One region of the Streptomyces sp. NPDC002328 genome, then DNA from elsewhere that is predicted to be linked to it. Evidence: riboswitches for the same ligand, from Rfam matches in the RefSeq annotation. Region 1 holds a riboswitch; each other region holds the start of a gene.

What was found. Region 1 has a riboswitch for cyclic di-AMP ahead of ACFYX4_RS12800 (peptidoglycan DD-metalloendopeptidase family protein). Riboswitches for the same ligand answer to the same signal wherever they lie in the genome.
Region 2: linked by a shared signal. The riboswitch ahead of ACFYX4_RS26580 (M23 family metallopeptidase) and the one ahead of ACFYX4_RS12800 (peptidoglycan DD-metalloendopeptidase family protein) in region 1 are both predicted to bind cyclic di-AMP.
Region 3: linked by a shared signal. The riboswitch ahead of ACFYX4_RS08930 (transglycosylase SLT domain-containing protein) and the one ahead of ACFYX4_RS12800 (peptidoglycan DD-metalloendopeptidase family protein) in region 1 are both predicted to bind cyclic di-AMP.
Region 4: linked by a shared signal. The riboswitch ahead of ACFYX4_RS35230 (M23 family metallopeptidase) and the one ahead of ACFYX4_RS12800 (peptidoglycan DD-metalloendopeptidase family protein) in region 1 are both predicted to bind cyclic di-AMP.

The regions. Positions count from the first base shown of each region.
Region 1 covers NZ_JBIARQ010000004.1:68,047-75,705, forward strand. Annotated here, with positions in the region: gene ACFYX4_RS12795 (hypothetical protein) at 1-800, opposite strand, end outside; gene ACFYX4_RS12800 (peptidoglycan DD-metalloendopeptidase family protein) at 1,071-2,102, opposite strand; cyclic di-AMP (ydaO/yuaA leader) riboswitch at 2,107-2,269, opposite strand; gene ACFYX4_RS12805 (alpha-galactosidase) at 2,572-4,689, opposite strand; gene ACFYX4_RS12810 (tyrosine-protein phosphatase) at 4,921-5,718, shown strand; gene ACFYX4_RS12815 (DUF6126 family protein) at 5,726-5,848, opposite strand; gene ACFYX4_RS12820 (helix-turn-helix domain-containing protein) at 5,845-6,498, opposite strand; gene ACFYX4_RS12825 (aspartate aminotransferase family protein) at 6,608-7,659, opposite strand, start outside.
Region 2 covers NZ_JBIARQ010000011.1:254,416-262,074, reverse strand. Annotated here, with positions in the region: gene ACFYX4_RS26605 (MFS transporter) at 1-555, shown strand, start outside; gene lhgO (L-2-hydroxyglutarate oxidase) at 732-1,931, shown strand; gene trmB (tRNA (guanosine(46)-N7)-methyltransferase TrmB) at 2,004-2,834, shown strand; gene ACFYX4_RS26590 (PrsW family glutamic-type intramembrane protease) at 2,886-4,439, shown strand; gene ACFYX4_RS26585 (aldo/keto reductase) at 4,487-5,431, opposite strand; gene ACFYX4_RS26580 (M23 family metallopeptidase) at 5,547-6,581, opposite strand; cyclic di-AMP (ydaO/yuaA leader) riboswitch at 6,589-6,747, opposite strand; gene ACFYX4_RS26575 (PP2C family protein-serine/threonine phosphatase) at 7,002-7,659, opposite strand, start outside.
Region 3 covers NZ_JBIARQ010000002.1:549,011-556,669, reverse strand. Annotated here, with positions in the region: gene ACFYX4_RS08935 (HAD family hydrolase) at 90-914, shown strand; gene ACFYX4_RS08930 (transglycosylase SLT domain-containing protein) at 945-1,427, opposite strand; cyclic di-AMP (ydaO/yuaA leader) riboswitch at 1,431-1,617, opposite strand; gene ACFYX4_RS08925 (polyprenyl synthetase family protein) at 2,255-3,265, shown strand; gene ACFYX4_RS08920 (outer membrane lipoprotein carrier protein LolA) at 3,750-5,012, shown strand; gene ACFYX4_RS08915 (ATP-binding cassette domain-containing protein) at 5,023-6,141, shown strand; gene ACFYX4_RS08910 (ABC transporter permease) at 6,224-7,096, shown strand; gene ACFYX4_RS08905 (flavodoxin family protein) at 7,106-7,659, opposite strand, start outside.
Region 4 covers NZ_JBIARQ010000021.1:100,486-108,144, reverse strand. Annotated here, with positions in the region: gene ACFYX4_RS35240 (M16 family metallopeptidase) at 99-1,472, shown strand; gene ACFYX4_RS35235 (M16 family metallopeptidase) at 1,469-2,857, shown strand; cyclic di-AMP (ydaO/yuaA leader) riboswitch at 3,084-3,251, shown strand; gene ACFYX4_RS35230 (M23 family metallopeptidase) at 3,265-4,026, shown strand; gene ACFYX4_RS35225 (GntR family transcriptional regulator) at 4,216-4,908, shown strand; gene ACFYX4_RS35220 (HPr family phosphocarrier protein) at 5,168-5,449, opposite strand; gene ACFYX4_RS35215 (GNAT family N-acetyltransferase) at 5,629-7,659, shown strand, end outside.

The sequences.
Region 1 (7,659 bases):
TCGAGGTCGTACACGGTGACGTTGTCGTCGTTGCGGTAGCCGCCGATGGGCGTGGAGCCGCTGATCGCCGCCGGGGCCGGGTCGTTGGCGCCGTTCCCGCCGGCCTGGGTGTAGGAGCCGGGGCCGAGGTCGACGCGCCAGAGCCGCTCGCCCGCGAGGCTGTACGCCTCCAGCAGGTCGGGCCGGTCCCGGGTCCCGGACAGCCGGCTGACGACGAGTTCGTAGCGTCCGTCGCCGTCGAGGTCGCCGGGCCAGGCGTGCTGGACGGTGTAGCCGTCGGCGGCGGCGAGCGGGATCTCGGCGTAGCCGTCGGTCCAGCGCAGGGCGGGCGAACTCGGCCTGCTCTCCCGTCCGTCGATCACCGTGCGCACGGTGTAGACGCCGGTCCCCCGGGTGTCGTCCTGGTACGTGGTCGACTTCCGGACGGGCTCGCGGTTGAGGCGGCGGCCGTTCTTGTACACGTTGAAGGCGATGGCGTCGCCGTGGTGCGCGTACTCGGTGCCGAGGAGGCGCCAGCTGAGGAACACGCCCTTCCCGGACGGCACGGCGACCAGGCCCCGGTCCAGGTCCTCGACGGTCCTGCGCGGCTGCTCGGCGGCCCCGGGCGACCGCTCGGCGGCCTGACCGACCGGCGCGGCGACGAGCCCGGCGAGCAGGGCCACGGCGGTGGCGGCGGCGGAGAGGGCGACTCCCCTGGCGGCGATTCCCCTGGCGGCGGTGCCTCTGGCGACGGTGCTTCTGGCGACGGTGCTTCTGGCGACGGTGCCTCTGGTGACGGTGTGTCGGTCGACGCCGGACACGGGGACCTCCATAGGGCGTTGGAGAGCGGTGAAGGTGGAGGGAAAGCGCTTGCTCGTCAGCTGACGGAGATCACTGTGTCCTCGTCCCGCCACCGCTGTCGACACCCCGTCAGGGTCTGCCATGAGACCGCAATACGACGATCATGAACGCGCAAAGCCGAAGGCCGGGCCCCGTGGATCGGGGTCCGGCCTTCGGCTTGCGTGTCAGTGCCTGCCAGTGCCTGCCAGTGCTTGTGAGGGCGCTCGGGCAGGAGGGTGGAGCGGCGGTGGTCAGCCGACGGAGACTCCGTGCGAGCGCAGGTAGGCGATCGGGTCGATGTCGGAGCCGTAGTTCGGCGAGGTGCGGATCTCGAAGTGCAGGTGCGGGCCGGTCACGTTGCCGGTCGCGCCGGAGAGACCGATCTGCTGGCCGGCGGAGACGCTCTGGCCGGCCGAGACCGACAGCGAGGACAGGTGGGCGTACTGGGCGTAGTAGCCGTCGGCGAGCCGGATGACGACCTGGTTGCCGTACGCGCCGCCCCAGCCCGCGGAGACGACCGTGCCCGCGCCGACGGCCTTGAGGGTGGTGCCGGTCGGGGCGACGAAGTCGACGCCCGTGTGGTAGCCGCTGGACCACATGCTGCCGGACATCCGGTACGGGGTGCCGACGGAGGCGTTGGACACGGGGAGGCTGAAGCCGGAGACGCTGCCGCCGCCGTTCCCGGAGGTCTGGCTCGTCGACGCCTTGGACGCCGAGGACTTGGAGGACGACTCCGAGGCCTTCGACGCGGACGACTTCGAGGCGGAGGACTTCGACGCGGACGACTTCGAGGACTCCGCGGAGCGCGAGGTCTTCGAGGCGGAGTTCTCCGAGGAACCGGTGGAACCGGTCGAGCCGGACGGCGACTTGGCGCCGCCGGCCGCGGCCCGCTCCCCGATCGACAGTTTCAGACCCGGGTGGATCAGCGACGGGTCGGCGCCGACGGCCTCGCGGTTGTCCGAGTACAGCTTCTGCCAGCCGCCGGTGACGTTCTGCTCGTCCGCGATCTTCGAGAGATAGTCGCCGGAACGGACCGTGTAGGTCGCGGACTTCGCCGCGGCCTTCGAGTCGGCGGCGGCCTGCTGCGCGACCGGAACGGTCTGGACGGGCCGCTCCGAAACGGAGGAGACCGACTGGGCGGCGGCCGACTGGGCCGGGGCGGCCTGGGCGCCGGCGGCCCCGATGAGCGGGAGGGCGAGAGCCGCGCCCCCGGTACCGGCGGCGGCGATGGAACGGGTGAAACGCTGAGCCTTGGGACGGCGGTGCTTACCCTTCGCGGGCATGGCGAATTCCTCTCCGGCGCCTGCGAGGTGAGCTGTCGGGTGCGGACTGGAGATGCCCGGCCGCGCCGAGGCGCGGCTTTACCCCAAGCCTGTTCCGGAGACCGGAACAGGCGGTTCTGCCTGTGGGTCCCCCGCTCCTGCCGTACACGGGTGAGTGTCTTCGGTTTCCGGGCGGCGGCAGGATTGGGCGTCCGTCCGGATTGAGGTGGAACGTAAGCGACTCAGACGTACGGGGACAAGCGAAGGTTGTGCCGGTGACGCCCGCCTTGTGGTCCGCTGTGAGAAAACCCGGTCACGCTCCGTGAATCCGGTGACGGATTCTGCGGGAAACACCCATGAAAACTCCACGAATTACGTGAACATGACGCACAACGTACGGTCACGAATATGACGCTGCTCACGTGACGTCTCTCCAGGTTCCTTTATTCCGGACCTAGTTGGAATGAAGGATTTAATTCGGACAGAGTACTCAGATGCGACGCAGACGGATAACTGCCGCATCAAGGTCACCGCGCAACCCGGTACGCAACCCGTGATGCAACAGCACCGCCCCTCGGTGCACTTCGCCCGTTTCGAGGCATTCGTACGATCCTGTCGGGTCGAGTCCGCGCAGTCGCAGCGCCGGCGCCGGCTCGCCGTACCGCTGCGCCTGGAGCCAGGCGAGGACGACGGCCTCGTCCCCGCGCACGTACTGCACGGCGCTCAGCCCGCCCTCCGGGGCGCGCAGCCGGTGGAGATCGCCGCGCTGGACGAGGGGCCGGATCTCCTTGTAGAGATCCACCCATCGCCGGGCCTCGGCGAGCTCCTCCTCGGTCCACTCGGAGAGGTCGCCGCCGACGCCGAGCACCCCGGCCATGGCGCTGACGAACCGGAACCGCAGCGAGCTGGCCCGGCCGTTGAGCTGGGTGTTGGGGCTGTCGGTGACCCAGGCGGCCATCACCCGCGCGGGGTGGATCTGGCTGAAGCCGTGCTGGACGGCGAGCCGGTCCAGCGGGTCGGTGTTGTCGGAGGTCCACACCTGGTCGGTACGGCTCATGATCCCGAGGTCGATCCGCCCGCCACCGCCCGAGCAGGACTCGAAGGCGACGCCCGGGTGTGCCGCCCGCAGCCGGTCCAACAGGGCGTACAGGGCGCGCACATGGTCGACCCAGAGCCGCTGCGGGTAGGGGTCGTCGGGCCAGCCGGCGTCGGTGAAGGCGCGGTTGAAGTCCCACTTGACGTAGTCGATGGGCGCGCTGGACAGCAGGGTGTCGAGGCGCTGCCACAGATACTCCCGGACGTCCTCGCGGGCCAGGTTGAGGACGAGCTGATTGCGCAGTTCCGTCCGCTTTCGTCCCGGCTGGAACTGCACCCAGTCGGGGTGCGCCCGGTACAGGTCGCTGTCCGCGTTGACCATCTCGGGCTCGACCCAGATGCCGAACTGCATCCCGAGCGCGTGCACGTACTCGGCGAGCGGCTTCAGCCCCTTGGGGAAGCGGTCGGGGTTGGGCGTCCAGTCGCCGAGGCCCGCGTGGTCCCCGGTGCGCGCCCCGAACCAGCCGTCGTCGACGACGAACAGCTCGACGCCGATGGCCGCGGCGCGGCGGGCGAGGGTGGCCTGCTGCTCCTCGGAGATGTCGAAGTAGGTGGCCTCCCAGGAGTTGAAGAGCACCGGCCGGTCGCGCTCGGCGTCCGGGATCACGTGGGCGCGCTGGTAGGCGTGCCAGGCGCGGCTCGCGCCGCCGTAGCCGCCGTCCGTCCACAGGCCGGCGAAGACCGGCGTGGTGAAGGTCTCGCCGGGCGCGAGCCGCAGCAGGCCCGAGTCGTCGTAGCCGGCGCCGCCGGTGATCTGCACGCGCGCGTCGGGCAGTTGGGCGACGGCGATCCGCCAGGAGCCGGACCAGCCCAGCGCGCAGCCGTAGACCTCGCCGTGCTCCTCGGTGGCGTCGGTGTCCAGGGCGACCCAGGGCAGGTGCTGGTGGCCGGTGTGGCCGCGGCGGCTGCCGATGACCTTCTCGCCGTAGGTGAGGGGCGCCCGGGTGAGCCGGGACTCGGCGGCCCAGCGACCGTGCAGCTGGGACATCCGCCAGCCGTCGCGGTCGGGCAGCGTCCAGACGGCGGAGTCGGCGCGCAGCAGCTCCAGCGGCTCGCCGCCCTCGCCATCACCCACGCCGTCGCCGTCGTCGCCCTCGTGGCGCAGGGTCGCCCAGCGCTCCACGACGTCGTCGCGCATCCGGTAGTGCAGGGTGACGGACAGCACGCCGTCCCGGAAGCGCAGCCGCAGCTCGTCGCCCTGCTCACCGTCCTCCGTCTCATGGCCGGCGAAGGTCCACTCGGTGCCGCGCCGCCCGGGGGTGCGCACGGACAGGGCGGGCCGTACGAAGCGGGCGCCGCCCTCGACCGGGTACTCCTCGCGGCCGTCGAGCGGGGACTCGAAGGCCCAGTAGTCCGGGAGCGGGCGCACGGCGAGCGCCTCGGCGTCGGCGAGCTCGATCCGGGGCCCCCAGTGCAGGTGCACGAGCTCGTCGGCCTCGGTGACATGGACGGCGTAACTGCTGGCGGGCCCGGACAGGAGCCAGGTACGGCCGTCGGCGGCGGACTCGGGCATCAAACCCCCACTGATTCGAACAGGTGCGATCAATCACCAACATCATCAGGGGTGGGCGTCCCGCCGGGCAAACCTCGGCGGCCGGCGTGCGCCCCCGGCGGATGCCCGCCGGTCCGCCTCCGGTGACCGCCCGTGCACGTCTCCTTGCAGCACGAATCGATGTCGTATGGTCGAGGAAGTTCCGTCGGTCACCGAGCCGCGCCGACCGGGACCGACCGGGAGGGAGCCCCCGTGACGCAGCAGATCCCGTCGACCGAGCCCGAGCTGGCCGGTGTGCGCAACTTCCGTGACGTGGGCGGCCTGCCGACCGCCGACGGCCGGAGGGTGCGGCACGGCGTGCTGTTCCGCAGCGGCCATCTCGCGCACGCGACCGGCGAGGACGCCGCGTTCCTCTCCTCCCTGGGCCTGCACACGATCTTCGACTTCCGCAACGCGGCGGACGTCAAGCTGGAGGGCCCGGACGTCGAGCTGCCGGGCGTGCGCAACGTGAACCTGCCGCTGTCCGACCCGGCGGACGGCGCCGAGTTCTGGCGGATGGTCCGCGACGGCGACATCGACCAGCTGCGCCGGATCCTCGGCGACGGCCGGGGCGCGGACCGGATGATCGCCTCCTACCGCTCGATCGTCACGGACCGCACGGCCCAGCACTCCGAGGTGCTGCACTCGCTGGCCGAGGACAGCGTCCCCGTCCTGATGCACTGCGCGGCGGGCAAGGACCGCGCCGGTCTGTCCATCGCGGTGACGCTGCTCGCGCTGGGCGTGGAGCGCGAGGCGATCCTCGCCGACTACCTGGAGTCCAACGCCAAGCACCGCCGCTACAAGGTGCACCGCAACGGCAGCTCCGGTGACACCTACTCGCCCGAGGTCATGGAGCTGCTCGGCCCCCTCTTCGACGCCCGCGCCGAGTACCTCACGGCGGCGCTGGAGACCATCGAGGTCACGTGGGGCGGTGTCGACCCCTACCTGGAGCAGGGCCTCGGCCTCTCGGCGCAGACCAGGGAGCGGCTGCGGGAGCGCCTGCTCGACTGAGCCCGCGTCACTGCTTCGTGCCGGCCTCGAACAGCAGCCAGATGAACGCGGCGAGGACGTGTCCGACGGCGATGTAGATGATCAGCCGGATCCAGATCCCGCGCGGGAACCTCTCCTCCATGTCGCTCATGGCGTCTCTCCAGGGGTGGGGCCGAGGCACAGGGCGGCCGTCGGACTCTGCAACAGGGTGTGGACGAAGAGCAGTTCGACCCCGTCGGGGTCGCGGGCCGCGATGCGGTGCGGGGTCAGCGAGTCGAAGTGCGCGCTGTCGCCCGGCCCGAGCCGGTGCGTGGCGTCCCCGAGCCGCAGCGTCAGCCGCCCGCGCAGGACGTGCAGCCACTCCTCCCCGGGGTGGACGCGCACGATGTCGCCCTGGGAGCCGTAGGGCACGTGGACGCGCAGGGCCTGCATGGCCCGCCCGGACGCGCCGGCCTGCCAGTAGGTCCAGCCGCCCGCGCGGGTCGGTTCCATGTCGGCGGCGCGCACGACGGCGTCCCGGTCGGCGACCGTCTCGCCGAGCAGTTCGGAGACCGTCGTACCGTAGACACGGGCGAGCGCCAGCAGCATCGGCAGCGAGGGCTGGCGTCGCCCGGTCTCCAGACGGGAGAGATGGGCGGGCGACAGCCCGGCGGCGCCGGCCGCGGTCTCCAGGGTGAGACCGGCCAGGCGGCGCAGGGAGCGCAGCTGCGGGGCGACGGCGGGGATACCGTCGGCCGGGTCGGAACCCGGGCCCGGGTCGGCACCTGGGCCGGAATCCTGGTCGGCGTCGGAAGGGCTCATGCCTCCATTCAGCCGCAACTTTGCCTCTGCGGCAAATTACTTGCCTCAGAGGCAAAAGCCCCGCGCCGGGCGAGGCGAAAGCCACCGCGCCCGGCCCTCGCCCCCGCGCTCACCGGCCGGCGACCGCCTGCTTGACGAGCGTCTTGCCGAAGTCCCACATCAGCCCGCCCCCGTTGTGCGCGTCGTCCATCACCTCGGTGAAGGCGTCCACGAACCGGTCCACTTCCTTCTCCCCGATGACGAGCGGCGGGATCAGCTTGATCACCTCCAGCCGGTCGCCGGACACCTGGGTGAGGATCCGGTGCCGCTGGAGCAACGGCACGACCACCATCTGCGCGAACAGCCCCTTGCGGGCGGCCTGGAGCATCGCCCAACGGCTGCGCAGCTTCAGCGACTTCGGCCGGCCGAACTCGATGCCGATCATCAGCCCCCGGCCGCGCACGTCGGCGAGCAGCTCGTACTTGTCGACCAGCGCCGCCAGCCGCGACTTCAGCAGCTCGCCGGTGACGCGGGCGTTCGCGATGATCCCCTCGTCCTCCATGACGGACAGCACGGCGAGACCGGCGGCCATGGCCTGGGCGTTGGAGCCGAAGCTCGCCGAGTGCACCAGCACCCGGTCCATGGACGAGTAGACCTTCCTGAAGATCCAGTCCTTGCCGAGCGTGGCCCCGACCGGCACATAGCCGCCGGAGAGCGCCTTCGCCACGCACACGAGGTCCGGTTCGACGCCGTCCGCGTGCTGGTGGGCGTAGAAGCAGCCGGTGCGGCCGAGGCCGGTCTGCACCTCGTCCGCGATGAGCAGCGCCTTGTGCCGGTGCAGGAGTTCCTGGGCGGCGCGCGGATAGCCGGGCGGAGCCTCGTGCACGCCCTTGCCCTGGATCGGCTCGACGATCAGAGCGGCGACGTCGCCCTTGGCCAACTCCGCCGCGAGGGCGTCGAGATCGCCGAGGGGCACGGCCGTGTCGGGCAGCAGCGGGGCGAAGCCGTCGCGGAAGCCGGACTCGCCGTTGACCGAGAGGGAGCCGGCGGTCAGGCCGTGGAAGGCGTGGTCACAGTAGAGGATCCGCGGTCTGCCGGTCGCGTGGCGGGCGAACTTCAGCGCGGTCTCGACGGCCTCGGTGCCGCTGTTGCCGAAGAACACCCGGTCCAGGTGCGGGGTAT
Region 2 (7,659 bases), on a different contig from region 1:
GAGGGCGTCGACCTCGCGCAGGCGGCCCTGGAGCGCAACCGGGGACTGGCCACCGCCCGCACGATGAGCTTCTTCCGCCTGGTCGAGGCCCGCGCCCACGCGCGCGCGGGGGACGCGCCCGCCGCCGGCGCGGCCCTCAAGGCGGCCGAGAGCTGGCTGGAGCGCGCCCGCGACGGCGACCACGACCCGTCGTGGCTCGGCTTCTACTCCTACGACCGCTTCGCCGCCGACGCCGCCGAGTGCTACCGCGACCTGAAGGCGCCGCGCCAGGTGCGCCGCTTCACCGAGCAGGCGCTGTCGAAGCCGACGGAGGAGTTCGTGCGCTCGCACGGCCTCCGGCTCGTCGTCTCGGCCGTCGCCGAGCTGGAATCGGGCAACCTCGACGCGGCCTGCGCGCAGGGCGTGCGGGCGGTGGAGGTCGCCGGGCGGATCTCCTCGGCGCGGACCACCGAGTACGTCAAGGACCTCCTGCACCGCCTGGAGCCGTACGGCGACGAGCCGCGGGTGGTGGAGCTGCGGGAGCGGGCTCGGCCTTTGCTGATGACCCCGGCGTAGCGCTCCGCTGGTTGCGCCGGGTGCTAATCGTCTGCCCGGGCTGGTGGTCTTGCGGGTGCGGGTCGAGTGTGGCTTGTCGCGCAGTTCCTCGCGCCCCTTTGGGGCGCTGTACCTCCCCGCGTTTGAAGTGACTGTCAGTGGCGCAGTGCACTATCGGAGGCGGAGGTGGTGCAGTGGTGGCGTTCGACTGTGATGTGCTCGTCGTCGGGGGCGGGATCGTCGGGCTGTCGACGGCGCACGCGATCACGCGTGCCGCGCCGGGTACGCGGGTGACGGTGCTGGAGAAGGAGCCCGGCCCGGCCCGGCACCAGACGGGGCGCAACAGCGGGGTGATCCACAGCGGGATCTACTACCGGCCCGGCTCGCTCAAGGCGCGTTACGCGGTGCGCGGCGCGGCCGAGATGATCAAGTTCTGCGCGGAGTACGGCATCCCGCACGCCGTGACCGGCAAGCTGATCGTCGCCACCGACCGGGCCGAGCTGCCCCGGCTCCACGCGCTCGCCCAGCGCGGCCGGGAGAACGGCATCGCGGTCCGCGAGCTGGGCCCGACCCAGATCACGGAGTACGAGCCGGAGGTACGCGGACTCGCGGCGATCCGCGTCCGCTCGACCGGCGTCTGCGACTTCACCGCGGTCGCCCGCCAGCTGGGCGAGGCGTCCGGGGCGGAGATCCGGTACGGCGCGCGGGTCGTGCGGGTCGACCGGCGTCCGGAGCGGGGCGTCGCCGTGCGCACCGCGCGCGGGGACGTCGTGCGGGGGCGGGTGCTGGTGAACTGCGCGGGCCTGTACTGCGACGAGGTCGCCCGGCTCGCCGGGGACGAGCCCGAGGTGCGGATCGTGCCGTTCCGGGGCGAGTACTACGAGCTGGCGCGGCCCGAGCTGGTGCGGGGGCTGGTGTACCCGGTGCCGGATCCGGCGTTCCCGTTCCTCGGGGTGCACCTCACGCGCGGGATCGACGGCGGCGTGCACATCGGCCCCAACGCGGTGCCCGCGCTGGCCCGGGAGGGGTACGGCTGGGGCGTCGTCCGCCCCCGGGAGGCGGCGGCCACCGCGGCCTGGCCCGGGGCGTGGCGGATGGGCCGGCGGCACTGGCGGTACGGGGTGGGGGAGCTGCGGCGGTCGGTGTCGAAGGGGGCGTTCGTCGAGGCGGTACGGCGGCTGCTGCCGGCGGTGGAGGCGGAGGACCTGGTGCGCGCGACGGCCGGCGTGCGGGCGCAGGCGGTGCTGCGGGACGGCGGGCTGGTGGACGACTTCCTGATCCGGGAGGCCCCCCGGACGATCCATGTGCTGAACGCGCCCTCCCCCGCGGCGACGGCGTCCCTGCCGATCGGGCGCGAGGTGGCCAGGAGGGCGTTGGGACTGCTGGGGCCGGTGTGAAGAGAGGCTGATCAGAGGAACCTGGCGGGCGGGAGCCGCTCCCCACCACGGCACCCGTAAAATCGACCTACTGTGTCTGATTTCCCGAACCCCGAAGCCCCCGCCGACGCGCACGCGCACGCCCCGGGCGAGTCCGTCCGGCACACGCGTGCCAAGGGCGAGCCCCGCTTTCCCGACGGGCCCAAGGCCGACCCCGCCGGTTCGCACTTCGAGCGGCGGATCCGCAGTTTCCAGCCGCGCCGGAGCCGGGTGACCGCGGGTCAGGCCGACGCGCTCCAGCGGCTGTGGGCGAAGTGGGGCCTCGACATCGACGGCCACCGCGTCGACCTCGCCGAGCTGTTCGGCGACGACGGTCCCGTCGTCCTGGAGATCGGCTTCGGGATGGGCGAGGCGACCGCGCAGATGGCCGCCGCCGACCCGGCCGCCAACATCCTCGCGGTCGACGTGCACACCCCCGGCCAGGGCAATCTGCTGAACCTCGCCGACCGCAACGGGCTGACCAACGTCCGGGTCGCCAACGGCGACGCGATCATCCTGCTGCGCGAGATGCTCACCCCGGACTCCCTCGACGGGCTGCGCGTGTACTTCCCCGACCCGTGGCCCAAGAAGCGGCACCACAAGCGCCGCCTCATCCAGCCGGAGTTCCTCGACCTCGCCGCGACACGGCTGAGGCCGGGCGCCCTCGTGCACTGCGCCACCGACTGGGAGCCGTACGCGGAGCAGATGCTCGAGGTCCTCACCGCGCACCCCGCCTTCGAGAACACCCGGCCGGACGGCGGTTTCGCGCCCCGTCCCGACTTCCGTCCGCTGACCCGTTTCGAGGGACAGGGGCTGGACAAGGGTCATGTGGTGAACGATCTGCTCTTCCGGCGCGTACAGCACGGAGAGCGCGGGGATCACTGACCGGCCGAAATCCCCTCCACCGCCGTCCTCTCGCTCGTTAGGGTCGATGCCGTGGCCATCAGTCCGCCGTTTCCGCCGTACCCGCCGCACCCCGGCACGACAGCCGAGGGCGGTGTGCTGCGGCACGCGCACTGGTGGCAGCACAAGTGGGTCCGCTACGGCGCGCTGATCACTTTGCTGGCGCTGTCCGGACTGGTCATCCTGGCCCTCGTCCGCGAACAGACCGGCACGGAGGGCTTCCTGGTCGGCCTCGGGCTCGCCGTCCTGCCCGTGCCGCTGCTCATAGCCGCGTTCCGCTGGCTGGACCGGGTCGAGCCCGGACCCTGGCGGAACCTGATCTTCGCGTTCGCGTGGGGGGCGTGCGCGGCGGCGCTGATAGCGATCGTCGCCAACAGCTTCGCGACCCGGTGGATCGCCACGGCGACCGCCGACCCGTCCAGCGCGGACACCCTCGGCGCGACGGTGATAGCCCCCGTCGTCGAGGAGACCGCCAAGGCTGCCGCCGTGCTCCTCGTCTTCCTCTTCCGCAGGCGGGACTTCACCGGGATCGTCGACGGCGTGGTCGTCGCCGGCATCACCGCGACCGGCTTCGCGTTCACCGAGAACATCCTCTATCTCGGCACCGCGTTCGGCACCGACCAGCTCAGCGGCGACAGCGGCATCGCCTCCGTGACCGCGGCGACCTTCTTCGTACGCATCATCATGTCGCCGTTCGCGCACCCCCTGTTCACCGTCCTCACCGGCATCGGCTTCGGCGTCGCGGCGCTCTCCGGGGAGCGCCAGCACGTGCGGCGCGTCCTGCTCCCGCTGTCCGGGCTGCTGCTCGCGATGGGCATGCACGCCTTCTGGAACGGCTCGTCGGTCCTCGGCGAGTGGGGGTTCTTCGCGGTGTACGGGGCGTTCATGGTGCCCGCGTTCGGCGTGCTGACCTGGCTGGTGGTGTGGACGCGGCAGCGCGAGCTGGGCACGGTCCGCGAGGAGCTGCCCGCGTATGCGGCGGCCGGCTGGCTCACCCCGGCCGAGCCGTACGCGCTCGGCTCGATGCGGGCGCGGCTCATCGCCCGCAAGTACGCCCGGCAGCACCTCGGCAGGCCGGCCGCGCGGACGGTCGCGCAGTACGAGGCCTACGCGACGTCGCTGGCGTTCCTGCGGCACCGGGGGCGGCTCGGCCGGGCCGGCTCCGACTTCGTCGCCCGGGAAGGGGAGTTGCTGAACGAGCTGTGGCGGCGCAAGGACGTGGCCCGGCCCGCCCTGGACCACGCGGCCCGGATGACGGCCCCTCCGGTACCGGTGGCGGCGCCGCCGTGGCCGGTCCACGGGGCGTACGGGCACCCGGCGGCGGGGCCGTACCCGCACTCCGGGTGGGGCGGTCCCGCGGGGTATCCCACCCCTGGGTACCCGGGGTACTCGGGGCAGCCGCACCCCGGCCCCGGATACGCGGGCCGGCCCGAATTCGGGGTGCAGCCCGGATACACCGGGCAGCCCGGGTACACCGCGCACCCCACCCACCCCACGCACTCCCCGCAATCCCCGCAATCGCCGCACGCGTCGGGGCAGCACTCAGGGCATCCGGCCTACCCGGGACACACCCCCTACGGGTCGTAGGGGGACGAGGGACGCCCCCACCCGGTCGCGTCCTACGCCGACGCGTCCTACGCCGACGCCTCCGTCAGCCGTGCGACCTCCGTCGGCGTCAGTTCCAGGTCCGCCACCGCCAGCAGGGCCGGCAGCTGCTCCACCGTCCGCGCGGAGGCGATCGGGGCGGCCACCGTCGGCTGGGCGGCGAGCCAGGCCAGGGCCACCGTGGCGACCTCGGCGTCGTGCGCGCGGGCGATCTCGTCCAGGGCCACCAGCACCCGCTGCCCCCGCTCGGTCTGAAGGTGCTTGGCGGCGCCCTCGGCCCGCGCGCTCTCGACGGTCGCTCCGGGCCGGTACTTGCCGGTGAGGAAGCCGGACGCGAGCGCGAAGTAGGGGACGGCGGCGAGACCGGCGTCGGCGGCGGCGTCCTGGAGCGCGCCCTCGTAGGTGTCGCGGGAGACGAGGTTGTAGTGCGGCTGGAGGGCGACGTACCGGGCGAGCCCCTCGCGGTCGGAGAACTCCAGCGAGGCGCGCAGGCGTTCCGGCGAGATGTTGGAGGCGGCGATCTGCCGCACCTTGCCCGCCTTCACCAGCTCGTCGAGCGCGCCGACGATCTCCTCGACGGGCACCTCGGGCTTGTCGAAGTGGGTGTAGTAGAGGTCGATGCGATCGGTGCCGAGGCGGCGCAGGGAGGCGTCGGCGGCGGCCTTGATGTTGGCGGCGGTCAGTCCCTGGTAGTCGGGGTGCTGGCTGACCTTCGTCGCGACGACGACGTCGTCGCGGTTGCCGCGCGCCTTGAGCCACTTGCCGATGAGCGTCTCGGACTCACCGCCGCTGTTGCCCTCGATCCAGGCCGAGTAGGAGTCGGCGGTGTCGACGAAGTTGCCGCCCGCGGCCGTGTAGGCGTCCAGGACGGCGAAGGTGGCCGCCTCGTCGGCGGTCCAGCCGAAGACGTTGCCGCCGAGGGCCAGCGGGAAGACCTCGAGGTCGGAGGAACCGAGCTTGCGCGGAGAAGTCATGCTTCTCGTCAACGCATCGGCCGGAGGCGCTCATTCCGCGCCTCCGGCCAAGGGTTGGTAAATCCGGGAGATCTCAGGGGCCCGGGTCCCAGGGGCCCGGAGGTCTCTCAGGGGCTCAGACGTTGAGGCCCTTGTCGCGCAGCCAGGCGCCCGGGTCGATGCCCGCGCCGCCGCCCGTGTGGACCTCCAGGTGGAGGTGGGCGCCGGTGACGTTGCCGGTGGCGCCGACGCGGCCGATGACCTCGCCGGTGGTGACCTTCTGGCCGACGTTGACGCTGATGGAGGACTGGTGGGCGTACCAGATCTCGGTGCCGTCGTCGAGGGTGAGCACGGTCTTGTACCCGTACGACCCGTCCCAGCCGGCCGAGGTGATGGTGCCGCCGTGCACGGCCTTGATCAGGGTGCCGGTGGGGGCCGCGAAGTCGAGACCGGTGTGGTACCCGGAGGACCAGTAGGCGCCGGCCTGACCGAACGACGAGGTGATGGTGTACGAGGAGGTCGGCAGCGTGTACTGACCGGCGAGCTTGGCCAGGCGCTCGGCCTCGGCCTTCTTCGCGGCCTCCTCGGCCGCCTTCTTCTTCGCGGCCTCGGCCTTGGCCTCCGCCTCCTGCTTGGCCTTGGCGGCGGCGTCGGCCTCGGCCTTGGCGGCTGCCGCCGCGGCGGCGGCCTGGGCCTTGGCCTCGATCTGGGTCTGCTGCGACTCGGCCTGCGCCATGATCCGGCTGCGGAGCACCTCACCGGCGTCGGCGGCGCTCTCGGCGACGGTCTCCTGCGCGGCGACCGGGTCGGCGGCGACGCTGCCGAAGCTCGCGAGGGCCGGCGCGCTCTCCTTGGGGGTGTCCTCGTCCGAGATGAGGGAACCCACTGAGGGGAGGTCCGGCATGGAGATGGAGACCGGCGGCTTGCCGGTGTTGGCGCTGGCCATGCCCGCGCCGCCGACAGCGGCTATGACGCCGACGCCGAGAACGGTGGAGCTGCGGGCGAGTCCGCCGCGCTGCTTGGCGACACGGTGCCGACCGCGAACCGGGCGAACGGTCTCCGCGGTGGGATTCCATTCCTCCCAGGGGCCCTCGTCGGTGCGGTAGCTGCCGTACCCGAAGGTCTGGCTGGGCGCGGAGGGGGCTTCCGCGGCAGGGCGGTTGGACGCCACGCGGGCGCACTCCTTTCCTTCCGTCGCCTACCGGGTTAGCTGACGGGTTCGGAGCGGGAAGGTCTCCTACGCGCGTATACCGGCCGTTGTCACACGGCGGCTCGGCGCGATTCACCCCAAGTTGGTGGTTCCCCGGTTCCCTTGCGGGATTCGGCGCGTGCGCACGGAGCCGACTCTTGTGACGGCTGGGACGACCGCGCTGCGTTATCGAACGTTAATAGACTCGGGGGCATGTTTCCAAGCTGTTCCTCTTGATCAACAACATTTCTGGCCTGGACTTTCGCCCCATGACCGGTGAAAAACGGGCGAGTTGACCACACCTCCATCCCCTACGGGCCACCCCTGAGCCCACCACGGCAGGTGACGAAGCGTCAGATGTCATGCGCAGGGCACTCGCCCGATCACCCGACGTGACATTGATCAAGGATGCCGTACGGCGAGCAGCGCCATGTCGTCCGTCGTCCCGCCCCGGGTGTGCCGGCGTACGTCGTCGGCGAGGGCGGCGAGCAGCGCGGCGGGGTCGGGGTAGGCGCGGCCGGCGAGCCGCTCCTCGGGGTCGTAGAAGCGGCCGTCGGCGTCGCGGGCCTCGGAGAGGCCGTCGGTGTAGAGCAGCAGGGTGGACCCGCCGGGGTAGGCGGTCTGCTGCGCGCGGACGGGCCAGGCGCCCAGGTCGCCCATGCCGAGCGGCAGCGCGGCCTCCCGGGCGGGCAGCGCGCGGACGGCGCCGTCGGCGGCGATCAGCAGCGGCGGGGGGTGGCCGCGGTTGAGGAGGCGGACCACGCCGTCGCCGTGCGGAATCTCGGCGAGGACGGCCGTGGCGAACCCCTCCAGGGTCTCCAGGCTCTCCCGCCGGGCGCTCTCCCGGGTGAGCGCCCGCTCCAGGCGCTCCGCGACCGCCTCCAGGGTGACCTCCTGCTCGGCGGCCTCCCGGAAGGCCCCGATGACGACGGCGACGGCGGCGACGGCCCCCATCCCCTTGCCCCTTACATCCCCTACGACCAGCCGGATGCCGTGCGGGCTGTCCTGCACCGCGTACAGGTCGCCGCCGATGAAGGCGTCCGCCTGGGCCGCCTCGTAC
Region 3 (7,659 bases), on a different contig from region 1:
CGAGGGGGGCGGCAGGGGGCCGGAGCGGGGCCTTGGCGGGGCTGAACCGGCGGTGAGTTGGGGGCCGTCGGAATCCGTATTCTCTGATCATGGCCGCACCCCTCGCATATGCCCCGCGTTCCGCGTACTCCCTCATCGCCACCGACCTGGACGGAACGCTGCTCCGCGGCGACGACACGTTCTCCGACCGGTCGCTCGACGCGCTCGCGCGGGTGGCCGCCGCCGGCGCCCGGCACCTCGTGGTGACGGGCCGCCCGGCGCCCCGGGTACGGCCGCTGCTGCACATCCTGCGGAACCGGGGGCTCGCGGTGTGCGGACAGGGCGCGCAGGTGTACGACGCCGGCGCGGACCGCCTGCTGTGGTCGGTCACCCTGGACCGGGAGCTGGCCGAGACGGCGATCGGCAAGATCGAGGCCGAGGTCGGGCAGGTGTTCGCGGCCGTCGACCAGGACGGGGTCGACGGGCTGACGCTCATCGAACCGGGCTACCTGATGCCGCACCCGACCCTGCCCGCCCTGCGCGTCGGCTCGCGCGAGGACCTGTGGTGCGAGCCGATCAGCAAGGTGCTGCTGCGCCATCCCACCCTGACCGACGACGAGTTGGCGTCGACAGCCCGCTCGGTGGTCGGCTCGCTCGCCACGGTCACCATGTCGGGGCCGGGCACGGTGGAGCTCCAGCCGTCCGGCGTCACCAAGGCGACGGGCCTGGCCCTGGCCGCCGAGCACCTCGGGCTGCGGCCCGAGGACACGCTCGCCTTCGGCGACATGCCCAACGACATCCCGATGTTCGACTGGGCGGCGCGCGGTGTGGCGATGGCCGACGCCCATCCCGAGCTCAAGGCGGTGGCCGACGAGGTGACGACGTCGAACGAGGACGACGGCGTGGCCGTCGTCCTCGAACGTCTCTTTCCCTGATCGACCTGACCGGCCTGGTCGAAGAAGTGATCAGTACGCGCCGAAGACGTTGTCGATCGAGCCGTAGCGGTCGGCCGCGTAGTTGCAGGCGGCGGTGATGTTGGCGACCGGGTCGTACGGGTCGTACGCGGTGCCGGCGACGTGGTACGCGGCGAAGGTCGGGTCGATGACCTGGAGCAGGCCCTTGGACGGGGTGCCCTTGACCGCGTTGGAGTCCCACAGGTTGATGGCGTTCGGGTTGCCCGACGACTCACGGATGATGTTGCGGTAGATGCCGTTGTAGGTGCCCGGGATGCCCTTCTCGGCCATGATCGCGAGCGACTGGCGGATCCACCCGTCGAGGTTGTTGGGGTAGCCGGCCAGCGTGGTCGCCGGGGGAGCGGCGGCCGTGGAGGCGGTGGTCGCGGAGGCGGTGGTCGCTCCGACGAAGGGGAGGGCGAGCACGGCGGCGCCGGTGCAGGCGACGGCGATGGCGCGGGCGAAGCGGCGGCGGGGCTGAGCGGCAGCGGGCATGGGGAAGTTCCTCTCCGGCGCCTGCGAGGTGAGCTGTCGGGTTCGGGCGGGGAGGTGCCCGGTCGGCCGCCGTACGGATACGGCGGCACGACTTCACCCCTAGCCGTGCCGATACGTGCGTGACGTACGGTCCGGCGGTCTTTCTGGGTCCCCCGCTCCTGCCGTGCGAGATGTTCGTCGATGGATGACGTCGGGCGGCGGCAGGATGAGGCGTCTGCCCGACTGGCCGGGAACGTATGCGAGAGCACATGTCCGGAACAAGTACCGGATTCGGGGAACACCCCTATTGACCTTGGTCTGGTGTTTTTGGGATGCTTGATCCTTTGCTTTCGGCAAGTGTCAACTCGGGTGCCGGGCTGAGGGATCCGGGGGTCGGTACGGGGTCGGTGGTTCCGTGACGAAGTGAGCCAACTCACCCGTGATGACAAGAGTGGGTAAATCGGGCAATGGGCGTGAAGTCGCTTTTAAAGGGGTGGGGGCGGAATCCAGGAATTCAAATGGAGGGAATGTCTGATTTGATGCCGTTTATCGAAGGCTTCGTGAGATACGGCACACCTCCGGGCATGTATCGGCGCTTCCGGGTGAGTCGATGGGGGTGGACAGGTGTCCGACCGGATCATCGGATCGGATGATCGGAAAGTCGGCGGTCGTGATCCGGTGCCTCCCGGGCCGAACGCGGCACCTCCCGGTCGAGCGACGTGGGGGCCGGGTGACGTGGGGGCTTATCGGTGATCGAAACGTGACCGGATACGCTGACTTGAGTGATGGCAGCGACGTATCGACAAACCGTGTAACGCCACTAGACACCAGCAGACAGGAGACCCCTCGTGACCGTCGTCGGGCCGTTTGGGCTGAGCGTGCGGGACCAGGCTCTGGAAGCCGATGTCCAGGCCGGATTGGCGGCTGTCGAGGAAGGCTTGCTCGAGGCCACCAAGAGTGAGGTTCCCTTCATCACCGGTGCCGCGCAGCATCTGGTCCGGGCGGGCGGGAAGCGGTTCCGGCCGCTGCTCGTGATGCTGGCGGCGCAGTTCGGCGACCGGCACGCGCCGGGCATCGTGCCGTCGGCCGTGGTGGTGGAGCTGACCCACCTGGCCACGCTGTACCACGACGACGTGATGGACGAGGCAGAGGTGCGGCGCGGGGTGTCCAGCGCGAACACGCGGTGGGGGAACTCGGTCGCCGTGCTGACCGGCGACTTCCTCTTCGCGAGGGCCTCCCACATCCTCGCCGACCTCGGGCCCGAGGCGGTCCGGGTGCAGGCGGAGGCGTTCGAGCGGCTGGTCACCGGGCAGATCCTGGAGACGGCGGGGCCGACGGACGGGCGGGACCCGGTCGAGCACTACCTCGACGTGCTGGGCGGGAAGACCGGGTCGCTGGTGGCGGTGTCGTGCCGCTTCGGCGCGATGATGTCCGGCGCCGACGAGACGGTCGTCGACGTGCTCACCCAGTACGGGGAGCGGCTCGGGGTCGCTTTCCAGCTCGCGGACGACGTCCTGGACATCGCGTCGGACTCGCACGAGTCGGGGAAGACGCCGGGGACGGATCTGCGGGAAGGGATCCCCACGCTGCCGGTGCTGCGGTTGCGGGAGCGGGCGGCTCGGCTGTCGTTGCCGGAGGACGTCGCGCTCTGTGAGCTGCTGGACTCCGACCTCAGTGACGACGCTCGGCACGCGGAGGCGCTGGCCGCGCTTCGGGCGCACCCGGCGTTGGAGCAGGCTCGGGCGGACACCGTGCGGTACGCCAAGGAGGCGCGGGCCGCGTTGGTGCCGTTGCGGGAGTGTGAGGCCAAGAGGGCGTTGATGGAGCTGTGTGATGCGGTGGTGCACCGGGCTGGGTGAGGGCGCCTGCCCACCCACCCGCCCGACTCGGCTCCTCGAGAGGTCCCCTCGACCCCCCGGGGCTCCGCCCCGGACCCCCTTTTCCCACCCACCCGCCCCTCTCGGCTTCTTGAGGAGCGGGCCTCGAACCGCCCCGGGGCTCCGCCCCGCACCCCGGCGGGGACGCCGTCCCCTGCACCCCTGACACCCCGCCACCTGCACCCCCTGCCCCCCACCTGCACCCCCGCCACCCCGCCACCTACACCCCTGCGGGCGCTCCACCCCCCACCCCCTACGGGTCCCTCCACCCCTCCGACCCCCGCGTCATACCCCAGGCGTACGCGGAGTTGCGTCCTCGGGTTGACGTATCGGGGGCGGTTGTTTGGTCATATGGAAACCACGGAAATCACCACCCCTCACCGATTCGGGTGAGAATGGCGGCTTGTGGTGGAGAACAGCGCACCCGAGATGACCAGCCGCCGCCGACGACGGAGGTAAGGCACACATGGCACCGTTCGCATCCGACGACAGTACGCACGCCGGGGAGGCCGACGACGTTCGCGTCGGGCGGCGCAGGGCCGTGCGGTACGTCGTCCCGGTCACCGTGGCGGGTGTCGCGGCGGCGACGATCGGGCTCGTCCCGGCGCTCGCCGACTCGGGCGACCCCGACCTGCCGAAGATCAGCGCGCAGCAGCTCATCGAGAAGATCGCCGCCTCGGACGTGCAGCAGCTCTCCGGCACCGTGAAGATCACCACCGACCTCGGCCTGCCCGACCTGGGCGGTCTGGAGAGCGGTCTGCTCTCCGGGGCCGCGGGGCAGGGCGGTGACGGATCGTCCGCCGACCCGTCCGCCAAGCTCACCGAGCTCGCCGCCGGCACGCACACCCTGCGTGTCGCCGCCGACGGCCCCGACCGGCAGAAGCTGTCGCTGCTGGAGAACGCCGCCGAGTACAGCGTCATCCACAACGGCAAGGACCTGTGGGGATACGACAGCGCCTCCAACGAGGTCTACCACTCCACCGTCGACGAGGGGCAGCACGGCGAGGACGCCGCGCCCGCCACGCCCAAGGACTTCGCCGACGAGGCCCTGAAGTCCGTCGACGACACCACCTCCGTGACCGTGGACGGCACCGCGCGGGTCGCCGGCCGCGACGCCTACAAGCTGGTGGTCAAGCCCAAGCAGTCCGGGTCGACCGTCGGCGCGATCAGCGTGGCCGTGGACGCGAAGACCGGCCTGCCGCTGAAGTTCACGCTGACCCCGGCGGCCGGCGGCGCCGCCGTCGTGGACGTCGGCTTCACCCAGGTGACCTTCGCCAAGCCCGCCGCCTCCACCTTCGCCTTCACCCCGCCCAAGGGCGCGAAGGTCACCGAAGAGGGCGCGGACGGCCCGGCCGCGGGCCAGGGCAAGGCGGACGGCAAGACGGACGGCAAGGCGCACGGCGGAGAGGCCTGGAAGCCGGGCAAGTCCCCCGAGGAGGACTTCGGGCAGGACTTCGCCGGGCTGAACGTCCTCGGCGAGGGCTGGACCTCCATCGCCACCTTCGACACCGGCGGCGAGGGCGTGCCCTCCGGCGCGGCCGACACCTCCGAGGCGGGCGCCTTCGGCGGCTTCCTGGACTCCTTCGGCGACAAGGTCATCGGCAAGTTCGGCTCCGGCACCGTCTTCTCCACCCGTCTGATCAACGCCCTCGTCACGGACGACGGCAAGGTCTACGTCGGGGCCGTCACCAAGGACGCGCTCGTCAAGGCGGCGAACGCGGGGCGGTAAGTACCCTGGCGTGAACCGACGATCGGGGGAGCCGATGGACGAGGCCACGGACGATACGGCGAAGGCGGTGCCCGGGACACCGGGCACCGCCGACACCGCCGACACCGCCGACACCGCCGACACCGCCGACACCGCCGACACCGCCGACACCGCCGACACCGCCGATACCGGCGGCGAAGGCGCCGGCATCCGTGACGACGACGCCGTCATCCGCACCCGCGCCCTCACCAAGCGCTACCGCGGCGGTCAGCTCGCCGTCGACGGCCTCGACCTGGCCGTCCCGGCGGGCAGCGTCTTCGGCTTCCTCGGTCCGAACGGCTCCGGCAAGACCACCACGATCCGCATGCTGATGGGCCTGATCGAGCCCACCTCCGGCACGGCGCGAGTGCTCGGGCGGCCCATGCCGCGCGCGTCCCGCGCCGTCCTGCCGCACGTCGGGGCCCTCATCGAGGGCCCCGCCCTCTACGGTCACCTCTCCGGCCGCGACAACCTCCTGCGCTACGACGCCGCCGACCCGACCGCCGACCCCCGCACCCGGCGCGCCCGGGTCGGGGAGGCGCTGGAGCGGGTGGGGCTGACCGCGGCCGCCGGCAAGCGGGCCAAGGCCTACTCGCTCGGCATGAAGCAGCGGCTGGGCCTGGCCGCCGCCCTGCTCCAGCCCCGCAGACTGCTCGTCCTCGACGAGCCGACCAACGGGCTCGACCCGCAGGGCATGCGCGAGATCCGCGTCCTCGTCCGGGAACTCGCCGCCGACGGCACCACCGTCTTTCTCTCCTCCCACCTCCTCGACGAGATCGAGCAGGTCTGCACGCACGCCGCCGTGATGGCCCGCGGACGCCTCCTCACCCAGGGCCCGGTCGCCGACCTCGCGGCACGGGCGCGCGGCCGGCTCGTCGTCACCACCCCGGACACGGCGGACGCGGCCCGGGTGCTGAAGGAACAGGGCGTCGTGGACGTCGTCGCCGCCGAGGACCGGGTCACGGGCGAGCCCGCCGACCTCGAACCGGCCGATCTCAACGCCGCGTTGGTGAACGCGGGCGTCCGCGTCCGCGGCTTCGGCGTGGAACGCGCCTCCCTGGAGGACGCGTTCATGGCACTCACGGGGGAGGGCTTCGATGTCGCGGGCTGAACCGGCGTCGAGCCAGGCGGAGATGCAGGCGGATATGCAGACGGACGTGCGGGCGGAGATGCAGACGGACGTGCGGGCGGACATGGGCGACGCGGGCGCTCCGCGCCGGCCCCGTCCGCTGTGGACGCTGGGCCTCTTCCGCAGCGAGTTCGTCACCACCCTGCGCCGCTGGCGCACCCTCGCCCTGCTGGGCGTGCTGGCCGCCGTGCCGGTCCTCGTCGGCATCGCCGTGAAGATGGAGACCGGCGACGGCGGCGGGGGAGGCGGGGGCGGTGGCGGCGAGGGGCCCGCGTTCGTCGCGCAGATCACCAACAACGGCCTGTTCCTGGTGTTCACCGCGCTGGCGGCGACGCTGCCCTTCTTCCTGCCGATGGCCGTCGGCGTCATCGCGGGCGACGCGGTCGCGGGCGAGGCCAACGCGGGCACCCTGCGCTATCTCCTCGTCGCCCCCGCCGGCCGCACCCGTCTCCTGCTCGCCAAGTACGCCACCACCATGGCCTTCTGCCTGCTCGCCACCCTCGTCGTCGCCGTCTCGGCGCTCGCCGTCGGCGCGCTGCTGTTCCCGCTCGGCGAGCTGACCACCATCTCCGGCACCCGCATCAGCTTCGCCGACGGCCTGGTCAGAGCCCTGCTGATCGCCCTCGTCGTCGCCGCGTCACTGCTCGGGGTGGCGGCGCTCGGGCTGTTCGTGTCCACGCTCACCAACAGCGGCATCGCGGCGATGGCGACGACCGTGGGACTGCTGATCACCGTCCAGATCCTGGACCAGATCCCGCAGCTGCACGCCGTCCACCCGTATCTGTTCTCCCACTACTGGCTGTCCTTCTCCGACCTGATGCGCGATCCGGTCTACTGGGAGGAACTGCGGAAGAACCTCGGGCTCCAGGCGCTGTACGCGGCGGTGTTCGGCACGGCGGCCTGGGCGCGCTTCACGACGAAGGACATCACCGCCTAGGACAGCCGCTCATTCCGTGTCGTACGGGAAGCGCGCGAGCGGCGGCTCCTGCGCGAAGAACGTCTTCGCGCGCGCCAGCGCCTCGGTGTCCTTGAGGACGTCCCCGGGCTTGCTGCCGTTGCCGAACAGCACCCCGCCGAACCGCATCTCCATGTACGCGGCCGAGTTGCTCAACGCGCCGACCAGCGGATCGGCGACCACCGTCTCCTCGTGGGCGAGCGCGGTCACCCCCCACAGGGTGCGTCCGGCGAGCGTCGCCTTGAAGTCGAGGCCGGGGGTGCGCAGCCAGCCCGACCAGTGGTCCAGATAGCGCTTGGTCTGGGCGGAGAGCGAGTACCAGTACAGCGGCGAGGCGATCACGAGGTCCGTGGCCGCGAGCGTGGCGTCGAGCAGCAGCGCCGTGCTGCCCTCGGTGGGGCGGACGTGGTCGCTGTCGTGGCGCAGGTCCTCGAAGTCGGGCAGCGGATGTTCGACGAGGCTGATCCACTCCTGCTCGACGTCGGCGGGCAGCTGTTCGGCGGCCCGGCGGGCCAGCAGCTCGGTGTTGCCCTCGTCGCGGGCAC
Region 4 (7,659 bases), on a different contig from region 1:
TTCGCCGAGGCCGCGCACGCTTGCATACAGTGGCAGGACCGGCAGGAAAACCGCGGTTTCGACGACCGCGTCCGCGATCGGAAGGGACGTACATGCCCATGGGTCACACGGCCACAGCCCAGGCAGGCTCCGGGGGCCTGACAGCGACCGAGCACCGCCTGGCCAACGGCCTTCGCGTGGTGCTCTCCGAGGACCACCTGACCCCCGTCGCGGCGGTGTGCCTCTGGTACGACGTCGGCTCGCGCCACGAAGTCAAGGGGCGTACCGGACTTGCTCACCTCTTCGAGCACCTGATGTTCCAGGGCTCCGCCCAGGTCAAGGGCAACGGGCACTTCGAGCTGGTCCAGGGCGCGGGCGGCTCCCTCAACGGCACCACGAGCTTCGAGCGCACCAACTACTTCGAGACCATGCCCGCCCACCAGCTGGAGCTCGCCCTCTGGCTGGAGGCCGACCGCATGGGCTCGCTGCTGACCGCCCTGGACGACGAGTCCATGGAGAACCAGCGCGACGTCGTCAAGAACGAGCGCCGCCAGCGCTACGACAACGTGCCCTACGGCACCGCCTTCGAGAAGCTGACCGCCCTCGCCTACCCGGAGGGCCACCCCTACCACCACACGCCGATCGGCTCCATGGCCGACCTGGACGCGGCGACGCTGGAGGACGCGCGCGCGTTCTTCCGCACGTACTACGCGCCCAACAACGCCGTCCTGTCCGTGGTCGGCGACATCGACCCCGAGCGGACGCTCGCCTGGATCGAGAAGTACTTCGGATCCATCCCCGGCCACGACGGCAAGCCCCAGCCGCGGGACGGCGCGCTGCCGGAGGTCATCGGCGAGCAGCTGCGCGAGGTCGTCGAGGAGGAGGTCCCCGCGCGCGCCCTGATGGCCGCCTACCGCCTCCCCGAGGACGGCACGCGTGCGTGCGACGCGGTCGACCTGGCGCTCACCGTCCTCGGCGGCGGCGAGTCCTCCCGCCTGTACAACCGCCTCGTGCGCCGCGACCGCACGGCGGTGGCGGCCGGCTTCGGCCTGCTGCGGCTCGCGGGAGCGCCCTCCCTGGGCTGGCTGGACGTGAAGACCTCCGGCGACGTCGAGGTGCCCGTCATCGAGGCCGCCATCGACGAGGAGCTCGCCCGGTTCGCCGCGGAGGGCCCCACGGACGAGGAAATGGAGCGCGCCCAGGCGCAGTTGGAGCGCGAGTGGCTGGACCGCCTCGGCACGGTAGCCGGCCGCGCCGACGAACTGTGCCGGTTCGCCGTGCTGTTCGGCGACCCGCAGCTAGCCCTGACCGCCGTCCAGCGGGTGCTGGACGTGACGGCGGACGAGGTGCGGGAGATCGCCGGCGCCCGGCTGCGCCCCGACAACCGCGCCGTGCTGGTCTACGAGCCCACTGAGGGCGCCGAGAGCCCCGAGAGCGCCGAAGGCGCCGAGAACGCCGCCGACGAGGACGAGAACGAGGAGGCGGCCAAGTGACCGAGCTCGCCACGATGGACTTCCACCCCCAGCCGCAGGCGGGCGACGCCAAGCCGTGGGCGTTCCCGGCCCCCGAGCGCGGGACCCTCGACAACGGGCTGACCGTCCTGCACTGCCACCGCCCCGGACAGCAGGTAGTCGCCGTCGAGGTCCTCCTCGACGCGCCGCTGGACGCCGAGCCGGCCGGCCTGGACGGCGTCGCCACGATCATGGCGCGGGCCTTCTCCGAGGGCACCGACAAGCACTCCGCCGAGGAGTTCGCCGCCGAGCTGGAGCGCTGCGGCGCCACCCTCGACGCCCACGCCGACCACCCCGGCGTCCGCATCAGCCTGGAGGTGCCCGCCTCCCGCCTGGCCAAGGCCCTCGGCCTGATCGCCGACGCCCTCAGGGCGCCCGCGTTCGCCGACAGCGAGGTCGAGCGCCTCGTCCGCAACCGCCTGGACGAGATCCCGCACGAGCTGGCCAACCCCTCCCGGCGCGCCGCCAAGGAGCTCTCCAAGGAGCTGTTCCCGGCCGACGCGCGGATGTCGCGCCCCCGCCAGGGCACCGCGGAGACGGTCGAGAGCATCGACTCCGCGGCCGTCCGCGCCTTCTACGAGAAGCACGTCCGCCCCGCCACGGCCACCGTCGTCGTCGTCGGCGACCTCACCGACATCGACCTGGCGGCGCTCCTCGGCGACACCCTGGGCGCCTGGACGGGCTCCGCGGCCGAGCCGCGGCCCGTGCCGCCGGTGACCGCCGACGACACCGGCCGGGTCGTCATCGTGGACCGCCCCGGAGCCGTCCAGACGCAGCTGCTGATCGGCCGCATCGGACCGGACCGGCACGCACGCGTGTGGCCCGCGCAGGTGCTCGGCACGTACTGCCTCGGCGGCACCCTCACCTCCCGGCTGGACCGCGTCCTGCGCGAGGAGAAGGGCTACACCTACGGCGTGCGCGCCTTCGGCCAGGTCCTGCGGTCCGCGCCGGACGGCTCGGGCGCCTCGATGCTCGCCATCAGCGGCTCGGTCGACACCCCCAACACCGGCCCCGCGCTGGACGACCTCTGGAAGGTGCTGCGCACGCTCGCCGAGGGCGGTCTGACCGACGCCGAGCGCGATGTCGCCGTGCAGAACCTGGTCGGCGTCGCGCCGCTCAAGTACGAGACGGCCGCGGCCGTCGCCGGCACCCTGGCCGACCAGGTCGAGCAGCACCTGCCTGACGACTACCAGGCGACGCTGTACCAGCAGCTCGCCGCCACCGGCACCGTGGAGGCCACCGCGGCCGCCGTGAGCGCCTTCCCGGGCGACCGCCTGGTGACCGTCCTCGTCGGTGACGCGGCGCAGATCAAGGCGCCGGTCGAGGCCCTCGGCATCGGCGAGGTGAAGGTCGTCACGGCCGAGTAGGACGCGCTCCGCGCGACGCGCGCGTGCTGACGCGACGTCATACGCGCGCCAGGGGCCCCGGTGACAGATGCGTCACCGGGGCCCTCTGATGTCCGAATTGAGGGAAAGGCTGCCTGTCTGCCCTGTGGCATGCGCTACAAAACGCGCGTTCCGTTTGGGGATTGACAGCGGCCGCGTCTAGTTTCATCCGGGCTGTTCGTCGGCAGTGCGCCGCATCCGCGGCACCGGACAGTCATCGCCGAGTCCCCGTACGGCGCGAGCCAGGGGAGCCGGGGACCCAACCATGAAGTCCCTGGGGTGAATCGGACGCCCGCGCGAGTCGCGAGGGGGTCCGTAGGAGACCTTCCTGCTCCGAACCCGTCAGCTAACCCGGTAGGCGAGAGGGAAGGAAAGGACCGCTCAACTTCATGGCGTTCACCTGCGCCACCGGGAAGCACCGTCGTCCCGGTCGGATGCGGCGCACCTCCGCGCGCGCGGCGAGCATCGCCGCACTGACCACCACCGGCGTCATCGGCACCGTCGCCTCCGGCTCCGCCCTCGCCGCCGAGCCCACGCCCTCCGTCGAACAGACCGGCCTCGTCCCCGTCGTGACCGTCGGCGACTCCGTCGCCGCGCAGATCGACGACCAGGCCGCCGCCCAGCAGCAGGCAGCCCAGGAGGCCGCCGAGCTCAAGAAGGCCGCCGCCGTGGCCGCCGCGAAGGTCGAGGAGGAGCGCGAGGCCAGGGCGCGCGCCGCCCGCGAGGCCGAGCGCAAGCGCCTCAACGCCTTCGTGTCGCCGATCAGCGGCTCGTATGTCTCCACCAGCTACAAGTCCGGCGGCTCCCTGTGGTCCTCCGGCAGCCACACCGGCATCGACTTCCACGCCTCCAGCGGCACCACCGTGCACGCCGTCGGACTCGGCACCGTCGTCGAGGCCGGCTGGGGCGGCTCCTACGGCAACGAGGTCGTCATCCGGATGAACGACGGCACCTACACCCAGTACGGTCACCTGTCCTCGATCGGCGTCTCGGTCGGCGACAAGGTCACCCCGGGCCAGAAGATCGGCGTGTCGGGCGCCACCGGCAACGTCACCGGCCCGCACCTGCACTTCGAGGCCCGCACCAGCGCGGAGTACGGCTCGGACATCGACCCGGTCGCCTACCTCCGCAAGCACGGCGTGAACGTCTGACGCCGCCAGGCGACAGATCCTTCAGCCCCGGCCCTTCCCGGCCGGGGCTTTCGCCGTTTCGGCGTCCCCGCTGTCCAAAAAATATCCCTGGATTCCGACCCGCCATCGGAAATTCCGGCTCATTGCAATAGAGTCACGGAACACACGTCAATCGTCGACGTTTCACGGGGATTAAGGCGGAGGTCCGTCATGCGTATTCCGGCGCACTCGGTGTGCACGGCCGTCCGGGACGACATCGTCGCGGGTGTCTACGAGCGCGGCAGCCGCCTCACCGAGGAACTCCTCGCGCGCCGCTACGGCGTCTCGCGCGTCCCCGTCCGCGAGGCACTGCGCACCCTGGAGGCGGAGGGCTTCGTCGTCACCCGCCGCCACGCGGGCGCGTGCGTCGCGGAACCGACCGAGCAGGAGGCCGCCGACCTCCTGGAGATGCGCATGCTCCTGGAGCCGCTCGGCGCCTCCCGGGCCGCCCAGCGGCGCACCGAGGCCCATCTGAAGGTGCTGCGCGGCCTCGTCCGGCTGGGCCAGGAGCGCGCCAGGAGGGGCAGCAGCGAGGATCTGCGCTCCCTGGGGAGCTGGTTCCACGAGACGCTCGCCCAGGCCTCCGGCAGCCACGCCCTGTCCTCGACGCTCACCCAGCTGCGTCACAAGATCGCCTGGATGTACGCGGTGGAGGCGCCGGCCAACCCGGTGGAGTCCTGGGCGGAGCACGGCGCGATCGTGGACGCGGTGGCGCGCGGCGACGGGGAGCGCGCGCGGACGATCACGGCGCTGCACGCCGAGCGCGCCACGTCCGCGCACCGCATGCGGATTCCCGGCGGGGACCGGCAGGAGCGTGTGAGGACTTCGCAACACGTCGTAAACATGTCGGGCCAGCGGCATTAACACGGGGGCCGTATACAAAGAAGTGATATTCGGCGGAGGCGTATTTCCGCTGCCCTTTTCCTCGCGCACCCATAATTCATCGGGGTGCGTTCTCCGCATGCCCACTGTCATGCCCGCGGGTATTTTCCGGACAGCCTCCGGCAATTCCGTCCGGCACCGCGAAAGGATGGACGGAGTGACGGTCGTGCGGGGCGGGAGAACGACGGAACCGCGCCGCCCGGGTGGGGCGACGCGGCTCCAGGGGTGCCGCGAGCGGGGCTCAGACGGTCTCGGGAAGCTCCTCGAGACCTTCGGAGACCAGCTTGGCCAGCCGGTCGAGAGCGGCGTCCGCGCCCTCGGCGTCGGAGGCGAGGACGATCTCCTCGCCGCCCTGCGCGCCCAGGCCGAGGACGGCCAGCATGGAGGCCGCGTTGACGGGGTTGCCGCCCGCCTTGGCGATCGTCACCGGGACGCCTGCGGCCGTGGCGGCTCGTACGAAGATGGAGGCGGGGCGGGCGTGGAGGCCCTCGGCCCAGCCGACGTTGACGCGGCGCTCAGCCATGTGATGCTGCCCTTCGCTGTTCAGGGTTGTCTAGACCAGTGTTCCACACGTGAAGCGTGCCCGGAACGGCCCTTCGGACCGTTCCGCCGTGGTCGTGGGGATCGCGGCCTCGACCCCACCTTCCGTCCTCCACAGACTGCCTCGCGCCGTTGTCGTACGCGAGCCGTACTCTGGGCCCCATGCAGAGCGCGCCGGACCGGCACGAGTACCCCGCCCACTGGGAAGCCGACGTGGTGCTGCGCGACGGCGGCACCGCGCGCATCCGCCCCATCACCGTCGATGACGCCGAGCGCCTGGTCAGCTTCTACGAGCAGGTGTCGGACGAGTCGAAGTACTACCGCTTCTTCGCGCCCTACCCGCGTCTGTCCGCCAAGGACGTCCACCGCTTCACGCACCACGACTTTGTGGACCGGGTGGGACTCGCGGCCACGGTCGGCGGCGAGTTCATCGCCACCGTACGCTATGACCGCATCGGCGCCGACGGCATGCCCGCCTCCGCCCCCGCCGACGAGGCCGAGGTCGCCTTCCTCGTGCAGGACGCCCACCAGGGCAGGGGCGTCGCCTCCGCGCTCCTGGAGCACATCGCGGCCGTCGCGCGCGAGCGCGGCATCCGCCGGTTCGCCGCCGAGGTGCTCCCCGCCAACAACAAGATGATCAAGGTGTTCACGGACGCCGGGTACACCCAGAAGCGCAGCTTCGAGGACGGTGTCGTCCGCCTGGAGTTCGACCTCGAACCCACCGAACGCTCCCTGGCCGTCCAACGCGCGCGTGAGCAGCGCGCCGAGGCCCACTCCGTGGGACGCCTGCTCGCGCCCGGCTCGGTCGCCGTGGTCGGCGTCGGCCGCGCGCCCGGCGGCGTCGGCCGCGGCGTCCTCGGCAACCTGCGGGAGGCGGGCTTCACCGGGCGCCTGTACGCGGTGAACAAGGCGTTCCCCGAGGACCTCAAGGAAGTCGACGGGGTGCCCGCCCACCGCTCGGTCCGCGAGATCGACGGACACGTCGATCTCGTGGTCGTCGCCGTCCCCGCCGAGCACGTGCCCGAAGTCGTCGCCGAATGCGGCGAACACGGCGTGCAGGGACTCGTCGTGCTCGCCGCCGGCTACGCCGAGAGCGGCCCCGAGGGGCGCGAGCGCCAACGCGAACTCGTCCGCCACGCACGCGCGTACGGGATGCGGATCATCGGCCCCAACGCCTTCGGCATCGTCAACACCTCCCCGAAGGTGCGGCTCAACGCCTCGCTGGCGCCCGAGATGCCGCGGCCCGGCCGCATCGGCCTGTTCGCCCAGTCCGGCGCGATCGGCATCGCCCTGCTGTCCCGGCTCCACCGGCGCGGCGGCGGCGTCACCGGCGTCACCGGCGTGTCCACGTTCGTCTCCTCCGGCAACCGCGCCGACGTCTCCGGCAACGACGTCCTCCAGTACTGGTACGAAGACCCCGACACCGACGTCGCCCTGATGTACCTGGAGTCCATCGGCAACCCCCGCAAGTTCACCCGCCTCGCGCGCCGTACGGCGGCGGCGAAGCCCCTGGTGGTCGTGCAGGGCGCCGGATCCGGCCCGCAGGGCCACGCCGTACGGGCCACGCGGCTGCCGCACGCGACCGTGTCCGCGCTGGTGCGGCAGGCCGGCGTGATCCGGGTGGACACCATCACCGAACTCGTGGACGCCGGCCTGCTGCTGGCCCGCCAGCCGCTGCCGGGCGGCCCCCGGGTCGCCATCCTCGGCAACTCCGAGTCGCTGGGACTGCTGACGTACGACGCGTGCCTCTCCGAGGGGCTGCGTCCGCTGCCGCCGCGCGACCTGACCACGGAAGCCACGGCCGAGGACTTCCACGCGGCGCTGACCCACGCCCTGGCCGACGAGGCCTGCGACGCGGTGGTGGTCACGGCGATCCCCTCGATCGGCGAGGCGTCGCCGGGGGACGCGGAGCTGGCCGAGGCGCTCCGCTCGGCCGCGGCGGCGGGCCCCGCCAAGCCGGTACTCGTCGTCCACGTGGAACTCGGCGGCCTAGCGGAAGCCCTGTCCGCCGCCACGAGCACAGCCCCCCGCGCGCGAGCCGCGACAGCGAACCCCCACACACCGACCACCCCTCAATCGCCGGTCCCGGGAGCCCCCGTCACGGGAGCCGCTGCTGGGGCACCTGCCCCGGGACTGTCCAGCTCCGGATCCCTCGCCCCTGGGGCACCGGCCACGGGAGCTGCCGGCACCGTA